DNA from 3 places in the Blautia sp. TF10-30 genome. Region 3 is predicted to be linked to each of the others. Evidence: riboswitches for the same ligand, from Rfam matches in the RefSeq annotation. Region 3 holds a riboswitch; each other region holds the start of a gene.
The links. Region 3 has a riboswitch for cyclic di-GMP ahead of DXD02_RS14990 (response regulator). Riboswitches for the same ligand answer to the same signal wherever they lie in the genome.
Positions count from the first base shown of each region.

Region 1: it holds a riboswitch for cyclic di-GMP, as region 3 does, so the genes downstream of both, DXD02_RS15765 (sensor histidine kinase) here and DXD02_RS14990 (response regulator) in region 3, are expected to answer to the same signal.
Region 2: it holds a riboswitch for cyclic di-GMP, as region 3 does, so the genes downstream of both, DXD02_RS09680 (ABC transporter substrate-binding protein) here and DXD02_RS14990 (response regulator) in region 3, are expected to answer to the same signal.

Region 1 covers NZ_QUKM01000003.1:283,570-293,631, forward strand. Annotated here, with positions in the region: partial or broken gene DXD02_RS16220 (GGDEF domain-containing protein) at 1-3, shown strand, start outside; gene DXD02_RS15755 (diguanylate cyclase domain-containing protein) at 9-230, shown strand; gene DXD02_RS05220 (glycosyltransferase) at 294-1,469, opposite strand; gene DXD02_RS05225 (LicD family protein) at 1,501-2,313, opposite strand; gene DXD02_RS05230 (transporter substrate-binding domain-containing protein) at 2,514-5,342, opposite strand; gene DXD02_RS15760 (response regulator) at 5,473-5,775, opposite strand; gene DXD02_RS15765 (sensor histidine kinase) at 5,772-7,505, opposite strand; cyclic di-GMP riboswitch class I at 7,642-7,717, opposite strand; gene DXD02_RS05245 (helix-turn-helix domain-containing protein) at 7,853-8,185, opposite strand; gene DXD02_RS16070 (hypothetical protein) at 8,450-8,872, opposite strand; partial or broken gene DXD02_RS05250 (hypothetical protein) at 9,384-10,062, opposite strand, start outside.
Region 2 covers NZ_QUKM01000009.1:46,666-56,727, reverse strand. Annotated here, with positions in the region: gene DXD02_RS09705 (TlpA disulfide reductase family protein) at 1-499, shown strand, start outside; gene DXD02_RS09695 (ATP-binding protein) at 1,006-3,168, opposite strand; gene DXD02_RS09690 (substrate-binding periplasmic protein) at 3,152-3,967, opposite strand; gene DXD02_RS09685 (ATP-binding protein) at 4,027-6,321, opposite strand; gene DXD02_RS09680 (ABC transporter substrate-binding protein) at 6,324-8,168, opposite strand; cyclic di-GMP riboswitch class I at 8,268-8,343, opposite strand; gene DXD02_RS16385 (helix-turn-helix domain-containing protein) at 8,790-8,996, shown strand; gene DXD02_RS09665 (glycoside hydrolase family 3 N-terminal domain-containing protein) at 9,020-10,062, opposite strand, start outside.
Region 3 covers NZ_QUKM01000026.1:6,874-16,935, reverse strand. Annotated here, with positions in the region: gene DXD02_RS15050 (ClbS/DfsB family four-helix bundle protein) at 1-518, opposite strand, end outside; gene DXD02_RS15045 (alpha/beta hydrolase) at 566-1,168, opposite strand; gene DXD02_RS15040 (TfoX/Sxy family protein) at 1,222-1,542, opposite strand; gene DXD02_RS15035 (DUF3781 domain-containing protein) at 1,587-1,835, opposite strand; gene DXD02_RS15030 (hypothetical protein) at 1,902-2,300, opposite strand; gene DXD02_RS15025 (hypothetical protein) at 2,314-2,610, opposite strand; gene DXD02_RS15020 (DUF6017 domain-containing protein) at 2,620-3,618, opposite strand; gene DXD02_RS15015 (ParB/RepB/Spo0J family partition protein) at 3,697-4,605, opposite strand; gene DXD02_RS15010 (ParA family protein) at 4,595-5,380, opposite strand; gene DXD02_RS15005 (ParB/RepB/Spo0J family partition protein) at 5,395-6,360, opposite strand; tRNA gene DXD02_RS14995 (tRNA-Arg) at 6,687-6,760, opposite strand; gene DXD02_RS15515 (hypothetical protein) at 7,135-7,278, opposite strand; cyclic di-GMP riboswitch class I at 7,388-7,463, shown strand; gene DXD02_RS14990 (response regulator) at 7,701-8,009, shown strand; gene DXD02_RS14985 (DUF3878 family protein) at 8,184-9,182, shown strand; gene DXD02_RS14980 (MATE family efflux transporter) at 9,483-10,062, opposite strand, start outside.

The sequences.
Region 1 (10,062 bases), on a different contig from region 3:
TGGCGGTCATCTATGATGCAACCCGCGAAAGCATCACAGAAATCCTCACAGAGCTTCAGAACGAAGTCGAACAGTTCAACAGCTACGGAACCCAGTTCCGCATCAGCTATTCCCACGGCTGGGCACTTTCCACCGATTACAACGAATGTACGCTCCGCACGCTGTTTGACAAAGCAGATAAATATATGTATGAAAACAAGCAGCAGAGCAAGCAGGGACGCCAGGACTAAAGAAACGCCGGAACCGGAAATATCTTATCGCCGGTTCTGGCGTTTTTTCTTGCTGTTTCTCTTTTATTTTTTTGCAAACGCTTCTATCTGCGCATATCCCGCTGAAAAATCAATGGGTTCCTCCCGCAGCTTCTTTCTGACCGCATCGCGTCCTTCCTGATCTGCCAGCACTTTCTGGATTTTATCGGCAAACTGCATCACATCCAGCGGACAGAGATATCCGTTTTCCCCATCCCGGATCTGCTCGCGCATGGACGGAATATCGGAAGCGATGATGACCTTCTGCAGGCTTCTCGCCTCTACAATCGTAATCGGATAGCCTTCGTGACGGGACGGCTGGAGATACAGGTCGCAGGATTTTACGTACGGCGCAGGATTTTCGCGCATTCCGAGAAAAATAATTTCCTGCTCCACCTGATATTCCTTTGCCATGGTCCGCAGCTTGTTCAGATCTCTTCCATCACCGATGATGAACCATTTGAAGCGAAGTCCCCGTTTTTTCAGCTCCGCCGTAATCTGCACCGCAATATCATATCCTTTTTCTTCCGAAGCTCTTCCCACCGTCAGAAATTTCAGCTCTCCTGTGTACTGCGGATCGCTAAGCGGCTCCTCACTCCGTCTCTGCACCTGTTTGATGTCAATGAAATTCAGCAGAACCTCTGTCCGGTCCGCGAGTTCCGGAAAACGGGCAATGACCTGTTTTCGGACAGGCTCGGAAACACAGTAAATTTTATCATACTCCGGAATAAAGTCCCTGGTCCGGAACAGCCACCAGAGATTTTCTCCGTGGAACCAGACCGCTTTTTTCCGCGCATTCGTCTTTCTGGCTCCGAATGCGGTTGTGAACGCACCGAATCCGAAAAAGTCGAAAACAAGATCGTATTGTTTGGTTTCCGGCTCCACACACTCCAGAATCCGTTCATACAGTTTTCCATACCGTTTCTTTCCATACACGACGCGCATCAGAAATACGCCCATTCCTCTGGCATAGAAAGACCGTTCTGCCGGTGTCTCCCGTTTTCCCACAATCCGTTCCAAAGCCGGATGCGGTTTTTTGTTCCAGATCATCTGGCGCACTTCCACTTCCTTCGGAATCCGCTCCAGCAGAACGCCTCTTTTTTCGACCAGAAGAAGCGTTACATCTTCTTTTTTCTCCACCAGTTTCTGCAGCAGCGCTGCCATGGCAACTTCCGTTCCGCCCATGTCCATGGTACGTCCCAGCACCAGTATTTTACTCATTGCTTACCTCTCATCTGCTTTTTTCTCTGTTCTAACGCCAGTAGGCATCTCCCACATGCGCAGGATGACGCTGATCCTCCGGCGGAAGCTGATGGTAATCGCCGTACAGGGTGTGAAGATACGTCTCATATCCCGCCGGGGCATTGATCAGATGGCCTTCAAACGGAAGGCGCACGATCTCTTCGATCGCTGTTTTGGGAATCGCGTCCGACTTGCGGTAACCGCCGCACTGGCAGGCCACCCACTTTGAGTCCTCCGCGCGGTACTTTCTGCACTCTTTTTCCATCTCGCGCAGAATCCGCTCTTTTCCATAGCATTTCCGGATCGCCCATTTGCACCATTTTGCGAAGCTTCCTTTGTTTCCTTTTAAGGTTTGGCGGTAGGTGCGGAATGCATTCATCCGCTGGCTTTCCAGAAACAGCAGCTTTTTCCAGTGACGGTCGTACTCCGGTGTATCTTTTTCCGGCAGTCCGTCAAACGGGAAAATGTCGACGAAAAGACCGGTATCCACAGCTCCTGCCACGTGCTCCACGAGACTCGTTCCGGTGTGTACCAGCTTTCCGTATGCCAGTGTGAAACCCTTTGTATTATGAAAATTCATGACGCGGTACGGTGTATCCGTTTCGCTGTTTACAATCTGTTCCAGTTTTTCATAATCCGCTCTCGGCATCCAGACATCCACATCATCATCCCACGGAATGAACCCCTGATGCCGGATCAGCCCGAGCAGCGTTCCATCTGCTGCAAAATAGATCAGGTGATGTTTCCGGCAGACTTCATCCAGATACAGTAATATTCCAAGCGCAATCTCCTGTTTTTCTTTTAATTCTGTAATTTTACGCATAACGGCATTGCCTTTCTGTTTTGTTTTTCCCATCCATTATAAACACTCTGCCGGATTTTTTCAATTTAAAGTTCCTGCCGCTCCGCATCCGGACAGTAAGGATACCACACACACTGCTGTCAGACAGAAACTTAGCTCTTTTCTTCTCTTCATTCTCTCTCCTTCCTCTTGTATTCCACTAATTCATGAACCTCTGCTAATCAATGATATACATACCTTATAATCGTTTTTATAACCTCATCAATCACAATCGGCTTTGACAAATGTGCGTTCATTCCTGCATCCAGTGATGCCTGAACATCTTCTGCAAATGAATTAGCTGTCATTGCTATAATAGGAATGTTTTTTCCATCCGGTCTGTCATTCATTGCCCTGATTGCTTTTGCCGCTTCATAACCATTCATTTCAGGCATCATGATATCCATCAGGATTACATCAAATGTGCCTTCCGGATGATTTCTGAAAATCTCAACAGCATTCTTTCCATCCACAGCTCTTTCTACATTCATCCCGAACTCTTCCAACTGCACGGCAGCAATCTCTGCATTCAGTTCATTATCCTCTGCAAGAAGGACATTCACACCTGTAAGATTTACCTTTTCAGAAAAACCTGTGTCTGCCTTATTACATTCCTTATCTGTAATTTCCAAAGGAATATCCACAACAAATGTGGTTCCCTCATGCTTTTTACTCTGCACGGAAATGGTTCCACCCATCATATCTACATACTTCTTTACGATAGCCATCCCCAGTCCAACTCCATGGTACTGCGTTCTCACATCGGAATCTTCCTGTGCAAATTCCTCAAAAACTTCTTTTGTAAATTCCTCACTCATGCCAATACCAGTGTCCGAAATGCGGTAACGCATATTTATATATCCATCCCCGCCCTTCTCCTGACACCGGGCTTCAAATGTAATCGTTCCTCCATCCGGAGTGTATTTTACGGCATTGCTCAGAATATTGACCAGCACATCGCGCAGGCGTGCAGGATCCGCAAGTACATTCGGAATCTTTGCATCTTCACGCTGAATCTTAAAGTTGATATCCCTGTTCGTAAGAAAGCCTTTTATAATATCCAATGCAGAATCTGTAATGTTTTTCACATCCGCCGGTACCGGATTGTATTTCACTTTTCCACTTTCGATGCGGGTCAGATCTAATACATCATTGATCAGCGACAGTAAATGCTCTGAGCTTTCGTCAATCTTTTCCAGACAATTTTTCACTTCGTCTGACGGATTGTTTTTCATTGCAATACCGGTAAATCCTATGATTGCATTCATCGGTGTCCTCATATCATGGGACATATGTGACAGAAATGCTGTTTTTGCCTTGTTTGCAGCCTGTGCATGCTCTGCCAGTTCCGCCATTTCCTCAGCTTTCTTCTGGGCCGCCTTCTGAGCTTTTTTTCTTGCACTGAGACGCACCATTGTCCCAGCCATAGCAGTCAGCAGCCATCCAAAAATAAGAAGAACCCAAACAGTAACAACAGGATGCAGACGGATCCAGTCAACAAGTGTAAGCTCTGTTGCTTTGTATGTGGTATACTGTGCTGCAAGATCTTCAACAAGATTTTGGGGCATGGCATACATTGCTTTCGTCAGAATACCAGCCAGCGCATGGTTCTCAGTTGATGAAATTACCATGCGGTAGGTGAATGTAGGCTGTTCCAGCAGAGTATATGTCATGGTGCCCGTAGTGTCACTGTTCACAAACGCCTGTGCCATGTAATAGTAGACGAAGGCAGCATCTGCTTTACCCTCACGGACAGCTTCCATCATTTCCTGTCGGGTACTGCACATCAGTTTTTCTGCACCGGGTGCCATTGCATCTTCAATGGAATTTGATGCTGTCTGGTCAACAGTAGTAACAACATTAATTTTTCCATCAAAGTCACGCCGTGTCACCCTTGCCAGCTGCATCGTAATGAAAGGTGCAGTAATCCCCCATTTTTTCGTCTCAGCATAGTTATCTGTTTCCAGGCGCGCATCGATGCTCATATCTGTGGTTTCCTTATTTTTCTGATAAGCAATATACTCATCTCTGGTGGCAGGTGTAAGAAACTCATAGGAAATCCCGGCATAGTCTGCAATTTTCCGGAAGTAATCCGGGATAATACCCTTCATCTCACCATTTTCATTATAAGAATATGGATAACGGGTCGGATCACACAGAACATGAAGCGGGTTGTCCTTGGAATACTGTGAAATAATACTTTTTTCTTTCTCCGTATATTCCAGATTCTTAGTTTCGATGCTTTCATAATTTTTATTATAAAGTGTCGTTTTCCAGTCACCCTCAACTGCATTCATCTGGTCGATTGCATAATTGATCTCATTCAGCAATTCTGTATTACCTTTTTTAACCATGACATAGAAATCGCTGCTGTCAAATTTATCCACGATACGCTCATTGTTTGTTTTTCTCAGAGAACTAGCAGCAATAGCATCAACATTTCCACTCTGAAGAGCTTCCTCCATCTCTGCTGTCGTATCAAAATAAAATGGATCATATGTAAATCCTTTGTTGCCTGCAAAATCCGCAAAACTCTTTATCTCGGAGCTTCCATTCAAAAACGCCACACGCATACCGTTGTAAGTACTGTAATTGCCATCCACAATCGTGCTGTTGTCACTGCGGACGGTCAGAATCCCATTATTGGTTCCGATCGGACGTGAAAAATCAAACTTTTCTTCTCTTTCCGGTGTTTTGCGGGGAGATGTTACCATATCAATCTCGCCATCTTCAAGCATCTGCTGCATATCATCCCAGCTCTTATCATATCCGACATATTCGTAATCTACATCCCAATAACGGGCCATCAGCCGAAGAAAATCATAGCCATACCCACTGCGGTTGCCTTCTTCATCCATCACATGATAACGATCCATGGCAAAGAAACCGACTTTGACAGTTTCATGCTGCGAACTGTCCTCGGCTGCATATGCAGTCTGGGGAGAAAATATCATACACACGCATACAAAAGCCAGTAATACTGCCACATATTTCTTTGCTCTCGAAATCATATTAAATCTCCTGTCTGTCTGTCTGTCTGTCTGTCTGTCTGTCTGTCTGTCTGTCAAATATATTTCTCTATACATCTCCTTGTCAACCTCCTGGTTTAATAAAATTGCACTACCGCATCAAATCCATTTGTCACTGTTCAGTGACCTGCGGTTCGGTGCCCCCCCCGCCGGATTTTATGCTTCTGATTGTCTTTTCCAGTACCGTCATCTCAACCGGTTTTGAAACATGTGCATTCATACCGGCTGACAGAGAATGCTGGATATCCTCGGAAAATGCATTCGCAGTCATGGCAATGATCGGAATCGTCTTTGCCAGTTCATGGGAGCTTCTGCGGATTGCCTTTGTTGCCTCATAACCATTCATAACAGGCATCTGCACATCCATCAGGATCATGTCATAATCCCCCGGAGCAGACTGTTCAAATGCTTTCAAAACCTCTTCACCATTTTCACAGATGGTACATTCTGCTCATCTGTGTCTTCTTGTGCCGCCAGAGCAACTGTTCTATCCTCTGCAATTCTCAGCTCTATGAGAACCTCAAAACAACTTCCCTGTCCCAGTTCACTCTCCACATCAATGGTACCTCCCATTGCTTCAACCAGATTTCTGGTAATAGCCATTCCAAGACCGGTTCCCTGGATCTTATTCGTCACAGAATTTTCGGCACGGGTAAAAGCATCAAAGATTTTATCTTTGAAATCTGCTGACATTCCTATTCCATTATCCCTGACTAAGAAACGGTACTTTGCATAGACGGATGAATTTGTTTCACATTCTTCTACCAGAAACTGAATTTCTCCACCTTCCTGCGTGTACTTCACTGCATTAGAAAGCAGGTTGCTGAAAATCTGCATCAGGCGAAGCTGATCCCCGTTCACCCACTCATGTCGGATATTTTTCTTTGTTGTAAGAATCTGTTTCTTTTCATCTATCTGTGAATGAAATAGATTATTGATTTCCTGTATAAAATTCAGAATAGAGAAATCATCGTATTTAAAAACTGTTTTTCCTGCCTCAATTTTGCTCATATCCAGAATATCATTAATAATCCCTAACAGATGCTGGGATGAAACATCTATTTTATCTGCATACTCTATTACTTTATCTTTATTTCCTGCATCATGTCTTATTAATGACGTCATACCAATAACTGCATTCATAGGAGTACGTATATCATGTGACATATTAAACAGAAAATTAGATTTTTCAACACTGGCTGTTTTCGCCTGCTCCAATGCTTTCTGCAGTTTTTTATTTAATTTCACTACTGTGTTTTCCGATTCCTGTGTCCTGTGCAGTAACATAATCATAAAAACAAATCCAGTTAAAAGCAAAACAATCAGTAAACCGCAGCCCCATAGTCTATATAACTTTTCATTGCTATTCCATCCGTTTTCAGGCATCACTTCCAGAACCCATTGACTGTCACCTAATTCGAAAGTATATGTGACAGGATCAATCATTTCCACACCTGAGCCATACACTTCTTCGTATGTTTCATCCCACGGTGCAATACTTTTAGACAACTTATATTCATAGCTAAAATCGGTAAGTGACTTTATAGAATCAGCGAATATATCCGGTACACGAATAATTACAATTGTAAATCCCCAAAATGTCCTTTCGCCATTTTTCTGCTCCACATACACCGGATTTCTTACAGCAATCCCCGTTCCACCCTGTTTCAAAGAAAATGGTCCCTGCATGGTTATCACATCATTGTCTCTGGCATAACAAGATATCTTTCCTCGTTCTTTATCATGAATAAGATCTATCTTTCCAGCCTTATTTCCGTCTTCCGGATAAATCTCAGTCACTACGCCGTCTGGTGCGATCTGAATACTCTGGACATAATCTGCCATCATATTCTCCGCAACTTTCGAGAACATGGAAATTTTTCCGTTTTCACTAATAACAATCTGTTCAAAACTATTTGTAATATCAATTCCCCTCACGATATCAGCCTTCATATGATCTGCATACGTTACTGCGTTTAATTCAGCTCTTGACCTTATCAAATACCTTTGACTGCTATCCGCACGAATGCCTATATTCACCAGAACAACCAAACCGATCATCAATACAAATACCGGTATCCATAACTCTTTTTTTATCCTAAATGTATTTTTTCGTTCCTGTGCTGACTTAATTTTCTTCCACATAACCGATTTCCTTTACACCTGCGTTTTTATCTACTTCATTTTATATTTTAGCAGCCACCAATTATTGCCTGTTTTAGTTTCTTTTTAATCTCCAAAAATGAAAAAAGCATTGTCATTGCAGACAATGCATCTTTAACGTGGCAACTGGCTACCATTTTACAGGCCCTATAGCTTTGCGTCGCAGACTTTCATCTGTTTTGCCGTTTTTCTTATTATAGCTTTTAAACATATGAAAAAAAACTGGTTTTATTATACTCTAATGCTCGACTATGTACAAGAAAAACATTACCGTTTTAACGCCTAAAAACAAAAGAAGAACAGCCGATACATATACTCGAACTGTTCTCCTACTTCCGAAGTCCACGCAGCATTGACATTACTGTTTCCTGCTCATTTGTACTCAGATTGTTCCATATCCTTAAAACTTCTTTCTGTTTTTCTGTCAGATTCTCTGAATTACCTTCCTGAAAAAACTGTGATAATGTCACGTCCAAAGCTGCACATATTTTTTCAAGTGTAATCAGCGACGGCAGGTTTTCCTGCGCCATGATTCTTCCCAGTGATGACTGGGAAATTCCCGACAGCTGCGATAATCTATATTTATTGATATCACGCTTTTCACACAAAAATGTTATTTTATCCGCAATATACTTCTCTATCTGCAAGTAACTATACCTCATTTCCGCTATTACATGTTCTTATTGTACCTGTAATAATGAAAAAATATTAGTAATCAACTTTGCAAGTATTCATTCCCATTATAGGAAGTATACGGATAAAAAAATATAAAGATACTTTCGTTTCCGCAAAAGTCATTTTCGCTTATATCGTTTTTATAATAGCACAGACAGTTATGTTTGTCACATAAAAGTTTGAAACCTCAAACAAAAAAATAAGCCTGCCATCATCCGCAGATTTCTCCACAGACAACAGCAGGCTTCCTACTATCTCATCAACTCATTCACTTTTCTCTGCACTGCCCCATAATCATATCCCGCAGCCTGCAGTCTCTTCTTTCTGTCCCCGCCGTTCCCCCACTTTCCGGCAATGACTTCCTTTGCTACAGTTTCCACACTCTTTTTGTTGCTACTTTTCACCAGCTCATTCACCTTCGCCTGCACTGCCGGATAATCATACCCTGCAGCCTGCAGTCTCTTCTTTCTGTCCTCGCCGTTCCCCCACTTTCCGGCAATCACTTCCTTCGCCACAGCTTCCACACTTTTCTTTCCTGTACCAGGATTCCCGCTGGTTCCTTTCACAGCCTTCTCATACTGCGGAGCCGCATATCCGCGGATATATCCCCATCCCAGGGGGATCACCCTTCTGTCAACCTTTTCACCCCGGTTACCTTCAATAGCAGTAATCATTCCCACCGGAAACCTCCTCCACAAAACCGATATGGTCACTGTACCCGTCATTCGGCTGTGTGGCCTTGTCCCAGTTATACACAATCACATAACCCGGCTCCGGCGTGATGGTTCCGTCTTCGATCCAGATCCCCATCTCCCTGAAGATCTTCACGTGTTCCTCCACGCCGCACTCCCTGCCGATCAGCTCACTGCATCCTGCCCTGATCCCTGCAGCAGACACACAGGTATCACACCATTCATCCGAATACTGCACCGCATATCCTCTGGGAAGCGGCTTCACACTATTATACAAGTCAATAATCTCCCTAAACTTTCCATTGGCCTCACTGAATCCCAGCCATCCCCTCATCACATCCAGAACACTCTCAGCAGTCTTTGCCATAGCCTCACATCCCCCTTCATCAAATCTTGTCAGTTCATACTGACGGATCACCTTCATGCAGTCTTCCACATAGGAAAAAGAAGTGGCATACCCGTCGGCACGGATGGTTTCCAGATACTCCTGCGAATCCCGGAAAACATTCACATCCAGTCCTCCGCCAATGGCAAATCTCGTGGTATAATCCTCCACCTCAAGCTTTCCGTCCCAGGCTTCCCCAGCCGCCATTGCCTGTCCGCTGACAGAAGCAATGCAGTCTCCCACATCAACCGTACCGCTGCCATACTCCATCCAGAGATACACATTGAATATATTCGTATAATTGGCAACGATCTTCTCAATGGGATAATACAGCGACAAAATATGTTTCCCGGAATGCCAGGTCTCCACCGGACAATGCTCCACAATCTCCTCATTATTAAATTCAAAGACCACATGGCAGACCGCCTGTCCGTCCTCCTGCCACTTCACCGGCAGGCTCACATCCACAGAAACCTCCGAACCACTCCCGGTTCCGGATCCGGAATCCGAGCCACCAGCGACATCATCCGTACTCCCTGTATTCTCATTCCCAGAAGTATTTCCAACTTCATTCCCTGCCGCATCATTTTCAGAACTTCCTGCATCCGATGTCTCCCCGGTTCCATCAGAACCACCCGTACCACTTCCAGTTCCACTGCCGCTTCCGCCCGGAAATGGAATCACCACAGTCCCGGAAGCCTCCGCAGACCGTTCCACCGGATCCGCAGCCACATCCACAACAACCTGCGCAAAAAACTGCATGTGGTTTTCCTCAGAAGAAGCAAAC
Region 2 (10,062 bases), on a different contig from region 3:
CTCTGACAGCTCTTCCTCCAAATCAAACGAATCCACAGCTGTATTCAAAGGTTTCAAAGGAAAAGATCTGGATGGAAACGATGTAGATGACAGTCTTTTCGCTAAAAATAAAGTTACAGTTGTAAATTTCTGGTTCAGTGGATGCAAGCCATGTGTCGGAGAGCTCTCTAAGCTGAATGAATTAAATGAGAAACTCAAAGAAATGGGTGGCGAAGTTGTTGGTATCAACATGGATACTTTAGACAACAATGAAGCCGGAATCAAAGAGGCAAAAGAAATCCTGAAAGCTCAGGGCGCTTCCTACAAGAACCTGACTTTCGATTCTAATTCAACAGTTGGAAACTATGCTGGAAAAGGAAACATCATGGCATTTCCTACAACCGTTCTTGTAGATAAAGACGGAAATATCGTTGGGGAACCTTTCATGGGTGGCATTGACGATCAGTCAAACTACGATCAGCTGATGAAGCAGATTCAGTCCGTACTGGACCAGAAATAATTACATAAATATCCTAGTTAGGGGGCAGTTACTGTTTGCAGTAACTGCTCCCTAACATTCAGCAGAATTTCACTGCACTGCTCGATGCTCCTGAAATCAGTTCTGACTTACTTCCGGCAAAACGGGAACCTGTTTCAGTCACAAGAGATAAATAAGATTTCACTGAACATCTCACTTATTCTCTTCCAAATCTTCCCAAGGTTTCAGACCCATTTCCTCCCAGGTGACACCATACGGTGCACCTCCGGAGGTGTAACCGGCAATAAAGAAAAATCTGTCATCTTGCAAGATTTCTTCTTTAGCCAGATTATCACTTGTTTCTTTTTTCCGTCTTGCTCGCCTCTGCTGCTTCTTTTGTATCGCAACAGCTGCTTTTTCTTCTGGAGTTTTCTTATGTTTGCCATAAGTGTTTCCAGTGTAATTCCATTCTGAATGTCTCTCAGGATACGTTCTTCATAACTCTTTTGACGCTTTTCTACAATTTTATAACTTTCTTATAATATCTTTTATTTCACCAATTTATGAATTACTTTTATCAGTAATTCCACATCAACTGGCTTAGCAACATGTTCATCCATCCCTGCTGCTTTTGCTTTTATTCTGTCCTCCGTGAACGCATTTGCTGTCATTGCAATGATCGGTACCTCCTTTGCATCCTCTCTGTCCAGAGACCTGATCATCTTTGTGGCTTCATAACCATTCATTACAGGCATCATAATGTCCATAAGAATGACATCAAATTCACCAGGTTCACTTTTTCTGAACAGCTCAACCGCTTCCTGCCCATTCCACGCTTTAATCACGTCCGCGCCCTCATTCTGAAGCATAAATTCAGCGATTTCCATATTCAGCTCATTATCTTCCGCCAGAAGAATATGCAATCCCTTTATAGATTTTTCGGATACCTCCTTCTGTTCTTCACGTTTATCCGCATCCGGATCTATTTTAAATGGAACCCGGATCACAAATGTCGTCCCTACGCCTTTTTCACTTTCAAAAGTAATGGTTCCACCCATTTTCTCGACCAGCTTCCTTGCAATGGCCATTCCCAGTCCGGTTCCGACAAACTTTGTGCGGCTTCCTGTATGTTCCTGTGCAAATGGTTCAAAAATATGTTTCTGGAACTCCTCAGTCATTCCGATTCCTGTATCCCGGCAGATAAATTCCATTGTCGTCATTCCTGGCTGTTCGGATGGGATTTCCATGCAGCTAAGATAAATATGTCCATTTTCTCTGTTATATTTCACTGCATTGGACAGGATATTCATCATCACACGTTTTACATACCCCGGACTTCCAATAAGATCACGGTGTATGATTTCTTTTTTCTCCCATACAATCCGGATATTCTGTTCTGCAGCAATCTGTTCAATTACAACAAGCACTTCCTCAGAGATTTTGCTCAGATTAAATGGACTCTCTTCCAGAACAACTTCACCCGACTCCAGCTTACTCATGTCCAGAACATCATTTACCAGTTCCAGCAACAGATTGGATGCCGCTTTAACCTTTGTTCTGTATTCCTTCTGCTTCTCCATATCATCTGCATAATGGTCTGCCATATTGATCAAACCGTAGATTCCATTAATCGGAGTCCTGATATCGTGGCTCATACGATGAAGGAACTCTGTTTTTGCCTCATTGGCGGCTTCTGCCTTTTTTGCTGCTGTCAGAAGTTCTGCTTTATATTTTTCATCTTTTTCAAATTCTTGTTTCCGGTGCGCCAGATTGGTTCTGTATGTCCAGAACCAGAATATGCCGAACATCAGAAAATAAAGAAAAATAACACCTATAACACTTAATGGAAGATTACGAAACACTTCCGTATCCGGAAGATATGCGTAGATATAATAATCACGCTGTTTCAGCATGATTCCATAACATCCAATTCCTTCCTTCCTAAAATGATAGATATGCTGACTGTCTGTATGCTTTTTCATTGCCTGAACAACTTCGTTGTCGGCTGTATTCTGTCCCAACAGGCTCTCATTATTGCTGGCAACAACGATTCCGTCGTCTGCAACGATAATCGTTCCATCTTTCTGGATACTATAACCATTTAAAAGCCCCTGTATCGTCAGCGTATAGTTTCTGGCAAATTCAGGAGATGTGTAATAATAGATTGCAACGATACCCGGTGCATCTTTTCTGGCGCAGGCTGCAATGTCAATAAAGGATCCATCTTCCCTGGTAAACCGTTCCGAATAGCTTCTTTCTTCATATCCGGCAAAATCCATGATAATTTCTTTTTGCAGATACTCCGTAATCTCATTAGCCAGAGACTCATCCGTGCTGTATTCACAGTCCGTCTTTCCTTCTGCATCCAGTACAATGATACCATCCACCCATAGAGTCTGCAGGTTTTCCTTCAGGAAATCCCGGCTTAGCTGACCGCCGTTTTCTATTTCCATATCGATATTCGTACTCATCTGTCTGGCACTTTCAATCGCACGGAGAAGACTTTTGGATTCCGAAGATTCATTATAATGGGTGTAGGTGGAACACTGCACTTTGACATAATTTACAATCTCTACCATTCTTTTCTCTGCTTCCGCTTTCTCCGCATGAAAGAAATAAAACAGAGAAACTACAGCCACACAGATTCCAATCAGACCACCGAATAGCTGGATTCGTTTTTCTTTTTTCTTTCTCTTAATATCCAAGATCATCCACCTCCAGATACTTCTGGGGATCATCCAGATATTTTTCAATAATTTTCAGGGATGTGCCATCCTGGCGCATTTCTTCCAGTGTCTGATCCATCTGCTCACAGATTCCCCTGTCATCCTCTTTTGCAAAAGCAACTCCTATCCCCACAACCATCAAAGGTTCTTCAAGGATGCGGAAGCTTGTATCATAATCCTTCATATACTGGACAATAGATTCCTCATGTGCGGCGACTGCATCTACATATCCTTTCCCAAGAAATGTATAGATCAGCTCCCTGTGTCCCAGACTGATCAGATTGCCCAGCTTGGGGATTCTCTGATCCGTCCGGTTCAGAAAGATGCCTTCCGGTTTGGTTGTGGACTGAACAGCCAAGTTCTTACCCTCCAGATCACTCAGTTTATAGATATCACTATTCTCATTTACAGCAACCACCTGACGGCTTGCTATATATGGTCCCGCCCAGCGGTAATCGTCAAGGCGTCCTTCCATGGAAAAGCAGCCCATGATACAGTCAATCTCTCCGCTCTCCACCAGTTCTTTTTTCTTCTCCCAGTTGATCTGGACAACCTCCACCTGATATCCCATTCTTTTGAAAGCTTCCGCAGCCAGTTCTACATCGATTCCCGTCGGTACACCATCCTCATTCAGATAATTGTATGGTGGATAGCTGTCGCTGCCGAGGGTAATAACAGGCTTTTCGGTTTTTTCTTTCGTGTTATCTGTGTTTTTACACCCTGCCAGGGTGACTGCTAAAATTCCCGCAAGCAGAATGCCTGCAATCATTCTTTTTCCTTTCATTTTCTGTCCATCCCTAACTATCCTTTTTGATTCTTCTATGTCCGGTTACTTTCCATTCGTCACTGTACAGTGACCTGTGGTTCGGTACCCCCCCCGCCTGATTTTATACTTCTTATCGTCTTTTCCAGCACCTTCATCTCAACCGGTTTTGAAACATGTGCATTCATGCCAGCCGCAAGGGAATGCTGAATGTCTTCTGAGAATGCATTGGCAGTCATGGCAATAATCGGAATCGTTTTTGCCAGTTTATGGGAACTTTTGCGGATTGCCTTCGTTGCCTCATAACCATTCATAACAGGCATCTGCACATCCATCAGGATCATGTCATAATCACCTGGAGCAGACTGCTCAAATGCTTTCAAAATCTCTTCGCCATTTTCACAGATGGTACATTCCGCACCTTCAATCTTTAACAGTTCCGTCAGGATCTCTGCGTTCAGCTCATTATCCTCTGCACACAGGAATCTCATTCCTTGAAGGATATTACCATCCTGCTCATCTGTTTCTTCTTGTGCCGCCAGAGCAACCGTTCTATCCTCTGCAATTTTCAGATCCAAGAGAACCTCAAAACAGCTTCCCTGTCCCAATTCACTCTCCACATCAATGGTACCTCCCATTGCCTCAACCAGATTCTTAGTAATCGCCATTCCAAGTCCTGTTCCCTGTATTTTATTTGTAAGGGAACTTTCCGCACGGGTAAACGCATCAAAAATTGTATCCTTGAAATCTGCCGACATTCCCATACCATTATCGCTAACTAAGAAACGGTACTTTGCATAGACAGATGACTTTGTCTCACATTCTTCTACAAAGAACTGAATTTTCCCACCTTCCTGGGTATACTTCACTGCATTGGAAAGCAGGTTGCTGAAAATCTGCATCAGGTGAACCTGATCCCCATTCACCCACTCATGCTGAATATTTTCTTTTATGATTGTAAGGGTCTGCTGCTTGTCATATATTTGAGTATGAAATATAGTGTTAAGTTCCTGTACAAGATCCAGAATAGAAAAGTCAGAATATTTGAAGACTGTTTTTCCCGCCTCAATCTTGCTCATATCCAGAACGTCATTGATAATTCCCAACAGATGCTGCGATGAAATATCTATTTTATCTGCATACTCTATAACTTTTACTTTATTACCTGCATCATGTCTGATCAAAGATGTGATACCAATGATTGCATTCATAGGAGTACGAATATCATGTGACATATTAGACAGGAAATCCGTTTTCGCCTTATTTGCATTTTCAGCTGTCTGTAAAGCCTCTGTTGCAACGTTCTTTGCCTTTTTCAGTTTTTGATTGACTACTTCCATTTCCTTCATTGTTTGTAAATGAAGTTCATTATTTCTTTTTTCATATTCTGCTTTTTGATCTGCAAGACTAAGTCTGGAAATACTGTAGAATAATCCGGCAAAAAGTAAAAGTATAAAACCTGCCATGAGTATTGTTGTAAACAACACCGTTTTCTGGTAATCCATCAGCACATTGTCCACAACTCCCTTGGCCACAATGCACACCAAAATGGTGTTGTTGCTTTCTATCGGGCAATACCCCAGATAATAGGGGTTCTGTTTTCCCAAAAGTGCAACTCCGAATTCTCTGTTATCAAACTTCTTTTTGAACAAATCAGCCTCTTCTTCTGTAATAGCCTGTTCCCCTTTTAAATGTTTTAACAAAGAATAATTACGCAGGTATTTATCTCCACTCTGGTTCGTATACGTAATATTTCCGTCATGATCCAGCATGAACAAATATGCTTTTCCATGATAACCTTTCAATTTTAACATGGAATCCAGTTTCGAATGATCATACACAGTTCCAATTGCCGTATAAGTTTCTCCATTGATCGTGTATTCCTGACATGGAATCGCAACCAGATAACCGTCTTTTTTCTTCTGATCATAATCAAAACGCACCAGTTTTCCAATATTGTATCCGTTCTTTAAGTCCAGCAGAAGTTTACTTGGCATATCAATCCGCATTTTTGTTCCACCTGCTGATATTGCCTGACCATTTTCCTGAAGGAATATAAGAGTACTTTCCGATTCTTTTTCCCATGCTTCAAAGAAATTTTTGTTCGTATCCGTTTCAAGAGACAGTTCCCTCTCATGAAGTAAGAATTCCTCAACCAACTGCAGCTGGCTGTAGTATCCACTCACCTGAAGATCATAGGTCTGCTGTATCTGTTCAACAACAGCTCCCATACTGCTTTTTCCATTTTCGCTGATATACTTATTAGACTTACTTATAAGATACTTGATACAAACTAAGCTTAAAAGAATCATAAGTAGTATAAGCAACAGCCTTGTTATTTTTTTTCTTTTGTTTACCTTTTGTTCTATCTCCACTTTTACTGTTCAACCTCTATATAGTCTTCCGGTGCTGACGGCTGCTGTCCATTTGACATTGCTTCGGTCCATGCACTTGATAATGTTGTATCTTTAAGCTGCTCAATCTCACATTTCAGATTTATTTTTTTCAAAACAGACATTGTGGTGTCTGTAAGAAGAATCGAGTATTCCTTTTCTTTGTCTATTTTCTTATCATTAACTGTTAAGTCCTTTAACGAAAATCCACTTTCCTCTTGATTGACGATCATTTTCATACCGGATGCAATTGGTAATTCGTATTTATTGGTTACGTAAAAATTCTCATCAGCATCAGCAAGATAATTTTCCACGAGTTCATAAACCTGTTTACCATTGATTTTTGCAACATATAATGGTGTATCTGAACTCTTCGCTGTCATCATGCCAACCCGGCTGCTGGTGCATTCTCCTTTGTACATAGAAGAAGTGAAATAATAATATGGTGCCAGAGCCAGCTGTGCATCATTTTCTTCTCTGATCGTAGTTAAAATGGAAGATGCTGCATCACGGCCATTTCTATCGTTCAGTGAAATGGAATATTCATTTTCAAAATTCACCGTTGCTTTTTCTTCTGGATCTTTACGATTCATTACACTGCGAAAAGTATCATAAGCCTGTATTTCATCCATTTCCCCTGACAGTAATCCGTGAACAGCCTCAAGACTTGCATCAAATGATTTTTGGGCGGAATATCGGATATAAACAGCATTATTATTAATTTCCTCTTCCAGTCCAGGCACATCCTGCATCATGGTTGGAACATCTGTATTCAATGAAATAACACCGCTTCCATCCGCAATCAGCTTTTGCCCCTCTTCTGAAATCATACAATCCAGCACATCCAGCGCAGTATCCAGTTTCTCCCGGTCTTTTTCCAGGTTTTTGTTAAATGCAATGTTTAAGGACGGAGTCATGTACACATAGGATTCATCCGATGTCTGTGAAAAGTAAGGAATACGGATCAGCTCCGCATCCATCTGTTTCTGCAGCTGCTGCATAACCGTCGGATGTCCATGAAACATTGCTGATTTTCCTTCGACAAACATCTGGGTTCCTGTATTGATATCAATATTGATATCTTCTTTACCAAAATGCGAGTCCTTAAGAAACTGACTGGTTTCTGAAAAAATACGTTTCCATAATACATCATCAAACTTTACTTCATCCGCTGCAGTCTCTGCACCGTTTCGCCATTCAATACCATCCAGGCTTGTAAACTCACCGATTGCTGCAGCCTGGATGATTTCATTATTAGACCAGTCTTCACCAAGATCCATGGAATACGGTTTTATGCCATTATCATAAAACTGCTGACATGCCTGTACATATTCCTCATAATTTTCTGGAATCTTTACGCCATACTGATCAAACAGTGTTTTGTTGGCAATGATCGTCTGCGGAATACCACAGATTGGCAGCCACTGGATTTCATCCTCCGCATTCTTATAATATTGCACCGCATAAGAATAATACTTGGAAACAACATCATAAGAAGCAAAATCCATAAGATAAGGCTGTAAGTCCTGTGCATCTGTTCCAGAAAATCGACGTACTGTTATAATATCCGGTAATTCATCATGTTCTTTAAAATAACTGTATAAATCGGTATCATTGTTACCTATAATAAATTCAATATCCTGATCTGGAAACTGTTCATGGATATAGGGTGCAATATTTTTCATCAAACGATTTTCCCACAGATAAACGGTAAGATGATCATCATTTATAGATACTTCTTTCTTTGACTGTCCACATCCAGACAAGACAGCAGATGCTACAAGTACACCTGACACCACTGCTATCAGACAACGTTTTGCCTTTTTCATACTTTTATTTTCCTCATTCTTTCCTGATAAAATCATTATTGTTACGTCTATGAAATAACACCGTAAAAAAGCACCGTCAGACAGACAGTGCACCTCATTTTATGCAACTGGCTGCCATTTTAAAGGCCCTGTAGCTTTGCGTCCCAGACTTTCATCTGGTTTGCCAATTTCCTTATTATAGCTTTAATCTTATGCAAAAAACTGATTTTATTATACTTTAGTGTTCTACTATACACAAGAAAAAAATTAACATTTTAACGTTCAAAAACAAAAAAAGAACAGCCGATACATATACTCGAACTGTTCTCCTACTTCCGAAGTCCACGCAACATTGACATTACTGTTTCCTGCTTATTTGTACTCAGATCGTTCCATATCCCTAGAACTTCTTTCTGTTTTTCTGTCAGATTCTCTGAATTATCTTCCTGAAAAAACTGCGATAATGTCACGCCCAAAGCTGCACATATTTTTTCAAGTGTGATCAGCGACGGCAGGTTTTCCTGCTCTGGTTCATATGGTACTTACAATTCCACGTTGTATGTGATAAACTATTATTGTCCATTTGGACTACCTTTACAATCCTTTTTACAACAAATATACTTATTATATCGAAAAAATAATATGAAAATATCTGCAGAAATTATTAAGATATTGCCAAAACATAGAAAACAAATCACGGAGATAACAGAAACCACACTTCCCATCGGACAGATCGCCCTGCAGACCGGCTTCAGCCAGCAGTCCTATTTCGGAAAATGTTTCCGTGAAAAAATGAACTGCTCCCCACGGGAATACCGCAAGAATAGAACCGAATGCCGCTTTGTATAAAATGGCATCCGGTTCTGTTCTTTTTATTTCGCTGCGGCACTTGCCCAAAACGCTCTGTTTCTTCCCGCAACCCATTTATTTTCTTTCACACAGTAGCTTCCTCTTAAACGAATATCTTCTGAAGAACTTCCGACCTCTACTGCATATCGTCCTTTTTCCACTTTCCAGTGCATATCAATGTCCAGAAAAGCCATTTGATCCGTTTTCACCTCAAAGCATACCGTTTTCTTTTCGCCCTTTCGCAGGTGAATGCGCTTAAAACCTGCCAGTTCTTTTACTGGTCTTGTCAGGCTGGCATATTCATCTCGTAAATAAAGCTGGACGACCTCATCTCCTTCACAGCTTCCCGTGTTCTCAACAGCGCAGGAGATCTGAACCGTATCTGCTGCCTTTTCATTTCCCATCGAGATATGTAAATCCGAATATGTAAATGTTGTATACGACAGTCCGTATCCAAAATAATATCTCGGTCTGTGCGGCATATTCACATAATTGGCAAAACCGATACTGCCGCTCTGATCCCAGGAGGAACCATATGGATGATTGTAATAAACCGGAAGCTGTCCCACTCCATAAGCAACGGTAACCGGAAGTTTTCCTCCCGGATTATATATTCCGGTTAAAATATCAACTACTGCTTCTGCTCCTGTTTCCGATGGACTCCATGCTTCCAGAATAGCATCTAAATATTCCTCTGCAGCATCACTGGAAATCGGTCTTCCATCAAAGTGAACGCCAACCAATGGTTTTCCAAGCTGCGCAGCCTTGCGAATAAATGCATCCTGACATTTTGGAAGGTTAATATCAGTACTGTCAATTCCTTCTCCCATTGATGCCATGGAACACGTTCCGTGCTTACCGCCAAGCGTCAGTATCACAATGTCTACCTGCTTTGCTGCCTGCAGCGCTTCTTCAAAATGACTTTCGTCGTTTCCTGCAATCGGATAGCCATATGCATATAAAATCTCACTTTCCGGAAAGCGGATTTGGAATTCTTCATACAGATTTCTGCATTGCGGTTTCTGTCTTTTCAGGATCTGATCAAACTGCTCTGTCTCATCAGATT
Region 3 (10,062 bases):
TATAGTGCAATCTTTTTCCATTTTCTAATCTTGGTTCTAAAGGTTCCGAACGGAGCAACTGTATTAACATGTATGAATTTGTATACTTCCCAGACAGCTGTTTTAGTTGCTTCGTCAGCCCATTTTCTCATATGTGGTTTAAATAATTCTTCCTCACTCAGAGAATCAATCATTGCATAAATAGAGTTGATATTCTCATTCAATCTGTCTTTCAATTCTTGCAGTGACAGCTGAGCATATGTATCTGTGAACCATTGATATAATTCGCCAAGCTGATTCCACTTAAAATTATCCGAAGGAGTTTTAACAGGAATACCCGTTCTTTCGTCTGATTCCCATTTAATAACAAGAGTTGTCCAGCCAACCTGATAAGCAAGATTTTCTGCCGGAGTTCGATCGATCTCATCAATTCTCTTATCTTTTAAATGCTCCGGAATATCATTAAATTCTGAAATATATTTTGCAAAGCTTTTATTTATCTCGTTTTTAAGCTCGTCTTTATTCTCATATGTTCTCAATAGTCTATCTCCTCAGCTTCCGATTTTCCAGTTTCAAAAACAGGAATTTATTTGGAAGATTTTATTATCCATTCATCAAGAAATTTCATTTGTTCATCCGTATGAAACCAATGCTCTCCATTTTTCATAATAGAAAGTGTTGAATTAGTCCTCTGTACAAATTCAAATATCGTTCCATAAGCGGTAAGATTATCTTTTTCACCATACAAAATGTGCGTTGGGATTTCCCATATAATAGGATTTTCTCTTGCATAGCAAAGATAATCCCATGAAAGAGTCTCTCCAAAGGTTGTCTGAATTTCTTTTTTCTCTTTGAGTTCATCCTCTGTAACATTTGCCCAAATCATCATATCAGCAATAAGCCTTTCCATATCTACAACGGGCGAAATAAAATATGCTTTCTCTATTTGCTGATTTGATAAGGCATTGATAGCAAAATACGCTCCAATGCTATTGGCAATTACTTCAACCGTCTTGTAGTTTCTATAAATTGAATTAAAAAGTAATGGAAATTCTTCTTTTGCTTCCCATGGAAACTGTGCAGTATAGTCGAGACCAATCACATCACAATTACTAAAGAGCGGTTTGTAATGAATAGCTTCTTCAGCATTACCACCTTTTCCATGTATATAAATAACTGCTTTATCCACAATAGTTATCCTCCACAAATTCAAATTTTCCTGTTATACAAACTGGGAGTTGTTTATTTCTTCTTTTTCGGTTTTGGGGCTGGCAGTTCATCATACATTGCATGAAACAAGCCTGTCAAAAATTCCCTATTATCAACTTCATCTACCAACAACATCTCTTTTGCTCCCTCATAGGGTAATTCATACGGAGCTGTCGGCATATAACTAATTGCTGATTTTACTGGTTTAACAAGTAATCTATCATCATAGATACCGCCTACAATCTTGCCACGATAATAAATAATAAATTCTCCCATCATAGCTCGATAAGTAATTTCTTCTAACTCAGATAGCTGCCCTAAAATAAACTCTAAGTATTCCTTGCTTGATGCCATATTTCCACCTCAAATTCATATTTCTCAGTTTCAAAAACTTGAAATTACTTAACAATATGTGCTGTAATGATTGTATAGCTATATGAATTGATAGTAATTTTGATATTTTCAACCTCGCAATACCAATTTTTACCCTGTTTGTATATATTGCAATTTTTATCTAATACCTTATTTTTGCAATACTCAACAACATCTGCTGTATCTATTTTTAGGTTTCTTTTAATTCTATCAATTCCCATTTCGGTTGTATGAATTTTATCAATATTATCAAGCAATATCTTTTTATCTTCCATTCTTTCTTTTCCTCAACTACCGATTTGCACATCAAATCGTTTTCTTCATTCTATCACAGTATCATATTATTCCGCCATCAATTTTTCGAACCAGGTATCCATGACAATAATAAACTGGCCTGCGCCTTGCCATTCTTGCAGCATTTCATCCAGAGTTTTGTGTTTCTCATATTTCTGCACATACACCCAGGTGGCTATACCACTGGCCTCAGAAATAATTCCTGTTATGATCTTACGCATGATGCCCTCAAATTCTGCGATTTCCTCTTTTGAAACGATGTCATAGAGATTAGGAATCTGAAAATCTTCTTTCCCACAGTTCTCATGTACATTAATCAACTCTGCTTTCACCCTTTTTCTGGATTCCTCGGGTAATTTCAAATATTGCCAAATCATTGAGACCACTTCGGAAGGTGTGTCTTTTTTGATCGGTGGTAACTGAATAAAATCATTGTTTTCGCTCATTTTCATATCCTCCTCACGATAAAATAAAATCAATAATACTTTCTCTTGTCATATCCAGTACAGTGTCTACAAACACTCCTGCAAACAGGATCAGATACAGAATTACACTCAGCGAAAACAGGAATGCAACCTGTACCCAATCATGGTAACAGTATGCAGTCGCTATAATCAACAAAGTGAATATAAATCCAAGGATTCCTCTGACAACCGCATAAGTCTGTACTGTCATCTTCACTGCCAGGCCGATCACAAAAAGTATCAGCCATACCGGCAGTAATAATATCTTCCCAGCAAGTTTTAAAATAAACATGTGCACCTCCTATCTTACCAGTCCTGGCATATCATGGTTCACTTCTGCCTGATAATACCCATTCATCGTAGACGGTGCATTAAACAGGGCTGCTAATAAATATTTCTTGATGTTCTTCACCTTTGTGGTGTTACCACGCATACAGTGTAAGACATACTCGATATGTGAATAGGTCAGCATCAGAAATTTTTTCTTCACCAGAGATGCCGGATACCAGTTGCTGGCAATCAAGATCTTGTCATTTTTACACATCACAGTTTCTACGATCAGGTTCACGACTTCATCTACCTGTCGCATATCGTCATGATGGGTTATTTCCAGTGATTCATAATCAATGGTCTCCTTGACAAGGTTTTCATAAGCCTGATAATCCTCAGAGCGATTATCGCTATCACATCTTTTCTCATCCACAGATATGATATGATTAGATTTATTATCATTCATTTCAGTATCACTAAGATTAGTATTATTAGGGTTTGAAATGTAAACTTCTTGAAGTTTGTTTTCGGGACTTCTAGAAGTTTGATTTTGGGACTTCATGAAGTTTAAATTGTAAACTTCTGCAGTCTCTTCATTTTCCACAGAAGTTTGTTTTTTAAACTTCTCTAATTCCTCTCCAAATTTTTTCTCATCTGTTTTCTCAGGCATAAAGGTTTTTACGTAGATAACATTCACCTTTCCAAATCCCTGTCTACGTTTCTCAATCAGACCAATTCCTGTTTCGTCATCCAGTTCTCTCATGGATTTGATGGCTTTATTTCTGCCACAGTTCAGTAATTCCATGATATCTTCGATGGAAAAGTAGATATATGCTCTGTTTTTGTCGTCAAACCACTGATTCTTGATGGAAAGAGACATTCGATCCAACATCAGTCCATATAAAATTTTGGCATCGCTTGATAAATCTTTAAAGTAGCTGTCTGTAAATAATGCTTTTGGTATGCGGTAGAAGCTGAACTGATCAGCTTCGGTACCGTAAAAATAATTAAATGTCATTTTTTTCTCCATAATTTCCTCCTTTCGTTTTCTGCTAAGAAGTCCTCTTTTTAAACTTCTTTGACTTTGTTTTCTTAGCTTTTTCTATCCTTAACAGGACTGTTCCTGCATCCATTTTTCTAATAATGATTCAATTATCTGTTCCATATCTTTGGCTGTATAATCATCCGGAAAATACTTTGTCAGTTTCTTTTCTGAGAAAGTAAGAGACCGGGATACTTTCTTTGCCATTACACAATTATTGAAAATCGATAACATCTGGATCTGATTGATTGGTCCATCATTCAGCTGATTTCTAAGTGCTGCAATCTGTTTTGGTTTGATAAATCCTGTGTCGCAGATATATTCGTAAATCCATCCCTGTACTTCCTTATCGATGTAAGAGATATCTACAGCAACCGTGAACTGAAGCTTTTTGTTATCTACCAGATCAAGAAGTTCCGGAATAAGCTCTGTCAGTCGGATATAACGAGTCACCTGCACACTGCTTATTCCAACTTGCTCACCCAATAATTCTCGTGACTTTTTACCTGACTTGTGTTCATTTTGTACACAAGTTAAATCTGTTCTGATTCCCTGTCTTTTCATTGCATCAAGTTTCATCTTGTAGGCAAAGGCTTTCTCACTCGGTAACAGTTCCTCTCGCTGAATGTTAGCGTCCACCATCGTCACAATGGCATCATCATCTGATAATTCTCTTACGATTGCCGGAATAGTTGTGAGTCCTGCAAGCTGTGCTGCATGCATTCTTCTGTGACCGGATACCATTTCGTAATCTTCGTTTTCATCCATACGGAGAAGTACCGGTGTCAACACTCCATTGATCTTTACGCTCTCTACCAGATCCTGCATCTTTTCATCATCCAACACCTTGAATGGATGATTCTTAAACGGATGGATCTTACTGATCTCTATCTCCATTGCAGATTCTTCATTTACCACACCGAGCAGTTCATCAATACTTGCCAGCTTAATCTTTTCACCACTTCTATTTTTCATTCTTCAAAACCTCCTGTGTTAAATTCATATATGCCTCAGCAACTTTTCCCTTCGGGCAGTGCATGTAGATACTTTTTCCTTCCGCACTGGTCTCAGCAGCTTTTACAGACATCGGGATCACATTTTCAAATACCTCAATCTGACTTCCGTAGGTTGTATGTACTCTTGATGCAATGTCCCTTGCGTAATTGGTTCTGAAATCTACCATAGTCAGGAGAATGCCCTCAATCGCCAGTTTCCGATTCAATCTTTTCTTTACTGTAAGAATGGTCTTAATCAGCTGTTGAAGTCCTTTAACAGGCAGATATGCGGCCTGTACAGGTATCAGCACGGAATCGGAAGAAACCAGTGCATTGATTGTCATCATACCAAGACTTGGCATACAGTCGATCAGGATATAATCGTATCGGGATCTTATCGCATCGATATATTCTTTCATGATCATTTCTCTGCTCATAACATTTCCCATCGTTACTTCCAGTGCGGAAAGCTCAATATTTGCTGGAAGCAGATCTACATTTTCCTGATGATGTAAGATACCATCTTCCAGATTAATATCTTCTTCATTGATAACATCCATCATCATTGTTGCCAGTGTAATTCGAAGATCATCCGGTTCTTCATATCCAAGACTTGCTGTTAAACTCCCCTGCGGATCTGCATCAATCAACAGTACTTTTTTACCTTCTCTTGCCAGTCCAATACCTACATTTACGGTTGTGGTGGTCTTGCCGACTCCACCTTTCTGGTTTACTACGGATATAACTTTACACATGATTTCTTCCTCCTTTAACTTTCCCATGATTCTTTTTTCCATAATTTCAGCAGTGCCAGTATTTCCCGTTTCATCATTGCCGGTGTATAGGAATTTGGAAAATACTTGTGTAACTGCTCGTTTGTGAATGCCACTCTTGTGATCTCACCCTTTTTAACTTCACACATGATTTCTTCCATCTTTTCCAGCGATAACTGTTTTTCTTTACTCAGCTGCTTTATCCGCTGAGCCTGTGAGAGTGACGGAATCGCCTGTGCATAATCCATTGCTTTAAGCAGTTCTCTTTGTTCATTTTCTTTCAGTGCTGCTATTTCCACAGCCGGGCAAAAAGAAATAATTTCATCATCCAGCTTCTGCAACATTTCTGGTATCAGCTTTGTCAGTGAAATATAACGCTGCACTTGTTTTGGGCTATCACCACAATCCTCACTGATAATATCTATCGAATGTTTTCTTGTTTTTTTGTGGTCAACTTGGCTCTTTTTTCGACCACTTTTTCTTTTCAATACGTCATTCTTTAATTTGTAAGCAAAAGCCTTTTCACTGTAGCTGATCCGTTCTCTATGAAGATTCGAATCCACCATGCTTAAGATGGAATCATCTTCACTTAATACCCGGATGATCACCGGTACTTTACGGTATCCAAGTTTCTCTGCAGCATGTTTTCTTCTGTGACCGGATATGATTTCATAGTAGCCATCCGGTACCGGTCTGACGATCAGCGGATTTAAGATTCCATATTTCTCAATGCTTTCCTGCAGAAGAAACATTTCCTTATCATCTTTCACCTGAAACGGATGCTCCTTAAAAGGGCGGAGACGTTCAATCTCAATTTCTATGATTCTTTCTTCTTTTTCTCCTGATTGTCTGTTTGCATCAGTCATCTTGACTCCTTTCCTCCAGGATTCAGGAAATAAAAAATGCCTGCCTGGAACTTTTGTTGTAAGAAAAGTTCCAAACAGACATTGCCGTTTGACTATTAGCTGTAGCTAATAGAATTGAATACTGTTTCAGCTAATTTATGTTTGCAGGTTTCGGAGAGATTGTTTCTTTTCCTGCCTTTTCTCTGATTTACATCCCCAAATAAGGGGTGACAACAGAGCGGAACCCAAATGTTAGCTGGACTCTTGAAAAACCATGTTTGCAAACCGGTGATTTTGATTAGCTGTCAGCTAACAAAAATCGGATTGTGTTAGCTGGAAATGGATCATTTTGAATGGAATTTCATGCCACGAACGTGATTAGAAAATAAGAAAAGCGTTCGCTGTCAGCTAATCCAGCTAACATTTTCGAACGCTTTGAAGCCCGTCGCCAAGAGGATTTGAACCTCCGACCCCTCGCTTAGGAGGCGAGTGCTCTATCCAGCTGAGCTATGACGACACATGCCGCAAACCCTTGATTTTACTGGGTTTCTGGGATTTTTCCCTTCGGCCATATATAAGATTATCAACTCTTTTTCGAGTTGTCAATCTACAGATTTTTTTACTTTGGTAACATTAGAACGTTCCCCAAATTGGGGAATGCTTTGTTGTCACCTTTGGCATTTTTCAGAATAGATTCGAACTGAAAGTTGTTTTTCATTTTTTCCCTTTGGGGAATGCCTCGGCTTTCTCTTAGGAGGGGGACGCTCTATCCTGCTGAGCTACAGAAACAAGAATTATAAATGTTTCAGCCAGGTCAGAAACAAAAATATTATACTATATTTTTGCTGCTTTTTCAAGACGAAACACATACTTGCGATTCCGCAGTTTACTTCAGGAATTTTCCATTGTGAGTACCTGATAAATTCTCTTATAGGCTTTTTCATAGGTCCAGCAGCCTTCGACATTGTTGTAGTATTCATTATTTTTTTCGACAACATATTCTAAATCGTTTTCTGTTATGAGTCTGTATTTCATCGTACACCTCCAATGTTAAAAACAGTAATCTGCCAAAATCCAGAGGTCATTATATCATATTCCGATGGGAAAGGAGAAGAGAGTCTTACAGCAATGAATTAAAATAAAAAAAGAATCTCGGCAAAGCAGTCGAAAGGCTGTGACGCAAAGCTACAGGGCCTGTAAAATGGCAGCCAGCTGCGTAAATATGGAACATTTCTTATAAAATAAATAGGGAGAAATGACTCAAATGCACGGTAGGAGAATCTATGGTGCTTTTTTATTGCCTGCGAAAAGAAAATACGAGAGGAGGAGTTTGCATTTTCCCGCCATCCGGCGATCACCGCATTTACGAGCATGAACGTGGAGACACCGACCATCATGGCGTATCTGTTTGACCACCCGCTGTATCTGGTGGCACTGATTGCAGGTGTGCTGCTGTTCTGCTTGCGGAGGATAATGCACTGAATGCAGAGGTTGCGACGGAGCTGCTTGGAAGCTTCGGCCTTGTCGTGGACTGGGCGGAGAATGGTTCCAAGGCCGTGGATCAGTTTGAAGCGTCGGATCCGGGAAGCTATTTTGCGATCTTCATGGATATGCAGATGCCGGTGATGGATGGCATCGAGGCGACGAAAAAAATTCGAAACAGTGTGCGTGAGGACAATGATGTTCCGATTTTTGCGATGACAGCAAATACCTTTGCAACGGACCGCAAGCGGTGCGCGGACGCGGGCATATTCCGAAACCGGTGAATTTAAAAGAGATTCAGACGACGCTGGACGAGAAAGTGCGGACGGCATGCGCCGGATAACGGGACGGATTAATAACAGAAAAATTTGGAGAAGGGGCTCTACTGCTTTGGATTGCAGTGGAGCCTTTTTATGGTGTATCATAGGAAGTAAAAGAAAACAGGGGAGAATCACGGAATGGAAATTGCAGAAAATATCACATGGACCGAGGAACTGGAAAGGCTGGATGTGCTTCTTTCGCAGGGGCAGTTCGAGCTGCTGCTTCCGGGTGAGCGGTACGGGGGAGGAGAAAAGGAGATCTGGCTTGTCTATCTGATGAACGATGCGGCAGAGAGCTTTCTCGTTTTTCATGACGCGGAGCTGACGGGAACGTATCAGAAGGAATACGAGGGAGAAATAGATGCTGCACTGGAAAAAGACGGGGAGCAGTACGTTCTGATCGTGCGGCAGAAAGAGACGGTGTGCACGCTGTTTTTCAGCCGCCTTTCACTGGAAGTGCATCTGTTTGATTACGGAAAAACGGGTCATTTCTGGGTGGACGGATACGAGTATCTGCGGCAGATTGAGTTCCGTATTGCGATCCTGCGGGACAAGCTGGAATACCTCGGCGAGGCGTTCTGCACCGAGGAAGAAATGCGTCTGGCATCGCTGGCCAATTTCCCGCCGCTCAATTTCTGCTGCTACCCGGCCGTGCCGGATCAGTATCTCGTACCGTCATGCCCGTGGTGGGAAGCGACGGAAGAGGCAATTACGGAGATGAAAAAACTGGCATCGGAGGCAGGCGATAAAGTGCTGCTGTGGTATCTTGCACTTTATGAAAAATGGCAGGGAAAACTCCTCGCAAAACAGATCGCAAAACTGCTGCATACGAGCCGCCACGCGAAAGTCGTGGATTTACTGGAAAAAAAACTGGCCCGCGAAGCACAGAATTATCCGAAACGACGCTTCACCGGCGAAGAAGGAACCCAGATCCGAAAAATCCAGGAGCAGGCAATGAAACGGAAAAAGATACTGGAAGCCGAAGGAAAACGCGCATCATTGCTGCGCGAGGAGCCATTCTTTTATGCACGGGATTCGGTGGAATATAAGGTCCATCTGATGATCTGGGGAACGAGAGGGAAAGAGCGGGTTGTGGAGGTTGAGACGTTTAAAATTTCCAGAACGCAACGGCAATGATCAGCTCCTTTACGGATGAGCCGGAAGTGATTCAGTTTTAATACCAGTAGACAAGAAGTCCCCCGCTTCTAAAGTGGTGGGATGAATTGTTAAAAGAAACATAACGGCAGTGGCGGGCGGAGAGAAATCGGTATCCTCCACAGACATGAGGCAAGTCACAGTCGAACTATTTTCGACATGTCAGACTCCGTGAAAATACCGACTGTGAATTGAAACAAGGGATAAGGTAAAATAGAAAGCGCTTATTTGAGGCGGGAATGAAATCTCAAATAAGCGCTTTTTCTATACGCTGCCGCCAAGTCAGGCTGCGGGCAGTTTATAATATTTCGATGTATGCTGGCGGTAGAGCAGCAGCAATCCGCGGATGCAGAGCTCGATAGCCATGGCGATCCACATGCCGCGCAGGCCGAGCGGGGTGATGAGAAGCACCGCGAGACCGAGGCGGATGACCCAGATGCTGCCAAGGTTCAGAAGGCTTGGCACAAACGTATCGCCTGTTCCGCGGAGGGCTCCGGCGGCAACGATGGAAGCGCCGAAAAACGGCTCGGCGAGCAGTTCGATGCGGAGTACCTCGGCGGCAAACGAGCGCACCTGCGGGTCAGGAGTCAGAATGCTAAAGACGAACGGACAGAAGATCATCATCAGACCTCCAGTGATGGCCATCAGGACTGCGCCCATGGCAATGCAGATATTTCCGTAGCGTTTCGCCAGCTTGTAATTTCCGGCGCCGTAGCTTCTGCCGACGAGCGTTGTCGCGGCGGAACCGATGCCGTAGCCTGGCATGTAGCAGAGGCCTTCGGCGGTGACGGCGAACGAATTGGCCGCAATCGCAATGGAGCCGAGCGGGGCAATCAGCATGGTGGCAGCAACCATGGCGCTG